Linked DNA regions of Flammeovirga yaeyamensis. The protein of the gene in region 1 interacts with the protein of each later gene in a pairwise test. Links are inferred from orthologs where the notes say so. Each region holds a gene or a part of one and is shown on either strand. Other genes may lie near its edges.

Evidence for each region. Proteins that work in one complex are often made in the same cells at the same time.
Region 2: the proteins of KMW28_RS03000 (region 1) and mrdA interact in binary tests that used the Escherichia coli proteins (3 or more experiments, as listed by UniProt). The link is inferred for Flammeovirga yaeyamensis from one-to-one orthologs.

Annotation. Positions count from the first base shown.
Region 1 is NZ_CP076132.1:772,603-775,647, forward strand. It holds KMW28_RS03000 (transglycosylase domain-containing protein), read right to left. Parts: upstream 2,707-3,045; coding sequence 295-2,706; downstream 1-294. Other genes in the region: KMW28_RS02995 (AraC family transcriptional regulator), read right to left, coding at 1-221; porW (type IX secretion system periplasmic lipoprotein PorW/SprE), read right to left, coding at 2,903-3,045. UniProt on the Escherichia coli protein: Cell wall formation. Synthesis of cross-linked peptidoglycan from the lipid intermediates.
Region 2 is NZ_CP076132.1:308,312-311,309, reverse strand. It holds mrdA (penicillin-binding protein 2), read right to left. Parts: upstream 2,474-2,998; coding sequence 527-2,473; downstream 1-526. Other genes in the region: KMW28_RS01190 (vWA domain-containing protein), read right to left, coding at 2,489-2,998; KMW28_RS01200 (LytR/AlgR family response regulator transcription factor), read left to right, coding at 1-65. UniProt on the Escherichia coli protein: Catalyzes cross-linking of the peptidoglycan cell wall. Responsible for the determination of the rod shape of the cell. Is probably required for lateral peptidoglycan synthesis and maintenance of the correct diameter during lateral and centripetal growth.

The sequences.
Region 1 (3,045 bases):
TTCCAATGATGCATTTGGTCTTTTTGGATAAAAAACAATATAGGTTGGTCGATTTGATAAGTATCGTAATCTATTGTATGTGCGCCTTCTCCTTGAGATAGATACACAATCTCCATATACTTATGATGCTTATGCGGATTGGTTTTTCGAATACCCGAACGAAAAGGTTCCACTTTTATTTCCAAGCTTGATTCAATTTTATTTTTCGTACGAATATCCATAGTTGTTTTTTTTGAATAAAAAAGCGAGGAAAGTCTTCACGTTCCTCGCTTTAATTTTAATATCTCTATTGAATTACAAAATGCCATCTCCAACTTCTGTTGGAGCCTCGTATTGTTCTTCCATTGTAGAATCAGGTTCAGCATCAAAATCTCCAAATTGATCTGGATCAAATTTACTACAATCTAATTCTACCCCTAAATTCATAGATGGTTCAGGGAAGAAACCTTTGTTGTAATGTAATTCTTTACATAATTTTTTGTCTTCATAAACGTCTTCCATGAAGTAAGCAAATGCAGGTAAGGCTTGTCTTGCACCTTGACCATATTTAATCGTTCTAAAGTGAACTGAGCGATCTTCAGCACCACACCATACACCTGTTACTAAGTCGTTAGTAAAGCCCATAAACCAAGCATCAGAGAAATTGGCTGTTGTACCAGTTTTACCAGCAACATGACTATCTTTCTTAAATTTATAACGATTTAATCTTAAAGCTGTACCTCCCGATTCTTCAGATGTACCTCTAAGCATATATGTCATTAACCAAGCAGTTTTCTCGTTAAGAACCTCCTCTTTCTTAGGAGTGAATTCTTTCAATACTTTACCGTATTTATCTTCGATACGAGTTAAGAATTGAGGTTCAGTCCAAGTACCTTTATTGATAAACACCGAGTAAGCAGTTACCATTTCATAAACGGAAACATCTTCTGTACCCAAACAAAGGGAAGGAACACCTGCAATAGGCTTTTTATCGTAACCTGTTATACCTCTTGCTCTTTCATCATCAGAAACCATGTAGTTGAACATCTTATCTCTGATAAATTTAAAGCCAAATTTATCTCTTGCGTATCTAGATAAGTTAGGTGCACCTAAGACTTTTACTAAGTATGCTGCAGCGGTGTTAATAGAACGAGACATTGCTTGTCTAAGTGTATAGGTCTTTCCACTATAACTATCAGCATTCTTTGGCGTCCAAGGTTTATCAGCCATTGCTTCTTCAGCTGTAAAGGTAATTGGTAAATCGGTTACCGGAGAACAAGGTTGGAAGCGATCTTCCAAAGCTTTTGCATACAAGAAAGGCTTAAATGTAGATCCAGGTTGTCTATAACCTAAACGAACGTGGTCGTATTTAAAGTATTTATAGTTGATGCCACCTACCCAAGCTTTAATATTACCTGTTTTTGGTTCCATCGACATCATTCCAACTTGTAAGAACATCTTATAGTAACGCAATGAGTCATAAGAACTCATTACAGTGTCTTTCTCGTAATTTGGAGCATTCCAAGAGAAGACTCTCATTTTCTTCTTTACTTTTAATGCCTTGTCAATTTTTAATGAATCACCACCGTATTGTTTGTTTAAACCTTTCCAAACGGCAGTTCTTCTAATTGACATTGGAAGGAAATTTGGAATTACTTCACCTTCTCTATCTCTCCAAGGATCGCCGTGTCCTTTCCAGTGTTCATCAAATAATGTTTGTTGCTCCATCATATGCTTTTTGACGGCAGCTTCAGCTTTAATTTGAATTCTAGAATCGATTGTAGAGTAAATTTTCAAGCCATCACCATAAAGGTCCAATCCTTTTTCTCTACAAAAACGTCTGATATCTTTTACTACTTCCGCTCTAAAATATTGAGCTAAACCTTTGTTGTGGTTTTCTACATTATATTCTAGTTCTAAATCTGTAGCAATGTATTTCTCTTTTTCCTCCTTTGTTATAAAACCATATTTAGCCATTTGTCCAATAACATTATTACGAACTGTAATTGCTTTATCTGGATTATATACAGGACTATAACTTGAAGGTGCTTGTAAAATTCCTATTAGCAAAGCTGACTGGGGAATGTTCAGACTATCAGGAGTGGTTGAAAAAAATGTTTGTGCTGCAGTATGAATACCAAAAGAGTTTGATCCGAAATCCACTGTATTTAAGTACATGGTTAAGATTTCTCTTTTTGTATAGGCAGTTTCTAATTCCACAGCAACAATCCATTCTTTGAATTTGTTGATGACAAGGTCAAGATATTTAATGCTAGATAGTCTTCCTTCTAGATTTTCATCACGACGTATTTTAAATAGGTTTTTAGCAAGCTGCTGTGTAATCGTCGAAGAACCTCTTCGTTTACCTTTACTTATTACATATTTCGCTAAATAATAAGGTACAGCAAGAGTCGCTTTAAAATCAATACCGGAATGTTGGTAGAAACGAATATCTTCAGATGCTTCTAAAGCATTTTTAAGGTCTTCTGATAATTCATCATATTCAACCTTTTTTCTATTCTCTCTAAAATATTTACCTAACAATACTCCGTCTGCTGAGTATAATTCAGAAGCTTCGTTACGGTCAGGATTTTCTAACACACTAGGATCGGGGAGTTTACCATATAGGTTAAACCAGTTATTTTTAAGTGAAACCCCAAAAATGATTATGGATATTAATCCCACAAAAAATAGGATCCAGAGTGCTTTAATCGTTTTTAAGTACATATATAAAAAAGTTCAGAACTGTTTTTTTAGTCTAAGAATTAAAGATATGACAAGTAAAATTACCGCAATTTAATCATTTTGATCAAAAAGGCATTTTTAAATTTTATGAAACCAGCAGCATTAACGGTGTTTTGTAATGACTACTTTAAATTGATCTCAAGAAAACCATACCAAAGAAGAGTATATTAAGAAAGGTTTACTCTTCTATAGTGATTTGATAATCATGATATCTACCAGGAATATACCCGTTTTTCAATCGAGCTTCATCGATTTCATCTAGCATACCTCGAGCAGTTTCCTCGAATTCACTATCAGGGTATTTCTCTAAATAGTCTTCTA
Region 2 (2,998 bases), 460 kb from region 1 along the record:
GTCGTTTATATCAACAAGTAGTGAAGGATACGATTTATAGTAAGGGGATTATGCCGGGAAGCTAGGGGCAAAGTTAACGCTCGTTTTTAAATTAAAAATGAAAAGTTAAAAATGAAAAACGTAGTTAGTTACAATAATGTGTACGAAAAAACGCTCGTTTTTTTTAAGTAATAACTAATAGGGAATAACTTAGAATGCCCGTTAAAATGTTTAGCGTATCGAAAGCCCAGGAATTTATTCCTTTGGGTGTTTAGAAGGTAAAAGGGAAGAAGTTAAGCTGGCACAAATGTTAAGTGCTAGCGACATTTGTACCTGAAAAACGTTAGAGGTCTCCCGACCTCTTTTTTATGAAAGGGATCTAAACTAGAAGATTTCAAGAAAGTTTTTTTTAAGGTAGGTTTAAGTGCATTATAAATCACTCTTAGGGGCATTAAAAACTCATGAATTAATATCACGATAAAAAAACGAGCGTTAAAACAACTAACCACGTTTTTCACTTTTCACTTTTAATTTTTCATTTCCCCCCTTATTCCGAGTCAGAAGTCGTCACCTTCACAGAATCCTGTTTCGCCTTACGCGCCTGAATCTCTTTATATCTCGCTTTATTTTTCTCTCTTAATTCTTTGAGTTTACGCTCACGTTCTTTTCTTGCTTCTTCTTTAGCAATTAAATCTCCGCTATAAACGTATTTCTCTAGGTAGCCACGTTTCACTTCTCCGTTCACGTACTTTTCCATCATTAGAGAGGCGATTGGAGCGGCCCATGTACCACCAAAACCCGCATTCTCAACATACACTGCAATGGCGATTTTAGGGTTATGTAACGGAGCAAATCCCATAAAAATCGAGTGATCTTCACCGTGAGGGTTTTGTGCTGTACCTGTTTTACCACAGATCACAATATCGTTACTAAATGCTCTTCTTGCTGTACCAATTCTAGGCACATCAGCCATGGCTCTAGCAATATGATCTACATATTCTGGCTTAACATTTACCGTATGCTTTTCCTTATATTGTTCCAACGGACCTTCACCTCCAACATCTTTGATAATATGTGGAGTGTAATAATGTCCTCTATTCGCTATAATCGCACCTAAGTTGGCCAACTGAATAGGCATTGACAATACTTCACCCTGACCAATACTAATAGAATGAATAGTACTGATTTTCCATCCTCCGCCTTTGTAAATTCTATCGTATAGTCTTGAGCTTGGCACTAGACCACCTTTTTCATAAGGCATGTCTACACCTAATTTGACACCTAGACCGTAGCCCTTTACTTCGTCTCTCCATTCATCCAAGGTCTCTCTTAAACGATCTGATGTTTGGTATCTTTTCCCTTCATCATCCATCAACCTTCGGATTTCTTGGTAATACCAAGGGTTACACGAGTTGACAATTGATCCACGAACATTTAATGGACTAGCATGTTCGTGACACCCTACAAGTCGCTTGTTACAAGAAAAGTATGTAGTGGTGGTATCAACTACTCCTCTCTGAAGGCCGATCATGGCCATTACCGTCTTAAAGGTAGACCCAGGAGGATACCTCGATTGCATGGATCTATTGAATAAAGGCTTGTTTTTATCTCTTGAAAGGTTACTGTAGTTTTTAGAAACTCGTTTACCCTCTCCAGTTAATTCATTCGGGTCGTAAGAAGGTGCAGAAATCATGGCTAAAATCTCTCCTGTGCTAGGATCAATAGCGACAATTGCTCCTTTTTTGTTCACCATCAAATCCTCTCCATATTTCTGTAAATCAAGATCTATGGATGAAGTTAATGTCGCACCTACTCTTGGAATAGTATCTAATTTACCATCAGCATAAGGACCTTTTACTACTCCTTTTACGTTTTTCATCACGTAGCTTACTCCACGTTGCCCTCTTAATTGCTTTTCGTAAAATTTCTCTATGCCAGATATGCCTATAAGGTCACCACTTTGATAATACTTAGTGGTATCTTTTTCTAAATAGGATCTTGATACTTCTTTTACATAGCCTAAAGCATTGGCTAAACTTTTATGAGGATAGGAACGAATCGTTCTTGCCTGAATGGAAATTCCTTTAAAACGGATGATTTTATCTTGGATTCTAGCGTAATCTATTTGACTGATCTGCTTCTTTAAAACAGAAGGTTTAAACCAAGAATATCCTCTAGCTTTTTTGATGTTGAATCGCAATTCTTCAATGGTATAATCCAACATACCTGCAAGTATTGCTGAATCTTCTTCGGCCAGTTTAAAATATTTTGGCGTAACCATAATATCAAAAACAGCAGCATTCGACGCTAAAAGTTGACCATTCCTATCGTAAATCATACCACGAAGAGGGTATTCTACTTGACGGTCTACAATGTTCGCTTCAGACATGGTTTTATACTCACTACTTAATACCTGAATATTAAGTAGTACAATACCATATAAGATGAATAGCATGGTAAAACCAAAAATAAGATGCCAGCGTCTTGTCTCCATTTAATCTCTTGAGAATTAATCTTCTAGTGCGTTCGTAAGGAAAGTACTCTTTAATGCCAACCAAATTAGGAAAAAAATCAATCCATATATCAAATAAATATGATAATAATCTTTGGTGTCTTTAAATCTTGTCTCTTTTATTTCCGCTTTCTCGTACTTATCAATTTGATCGAAGATCTTAGCTAAGGCTTTATTATTTGTTGCTCTAAAATATTTTCCTTTACCAATTCTTGCTATGTCTCTCAAGGCCGTTTCATCCAAATGTTGTTCGATATACTTAGGTACACCAAACATATCAGTTCCGTAAGGTACTCTACCTTCTTTACCGACACCAATTGTATATACTTTTACTCCATAACCATATGCCAATTCAGCGGCGGTTTTTGGGTCGATACTTCCTGCGGTATTTTCACCATCGGATAATAGAATAGCTACTTTTGATTTTGCCGTCGACTCTCTCATTCGGTTAATGGCTACACCCAATGCTAATCCGATTGCCGTACCATTCTTCTTGATCATGTTGAA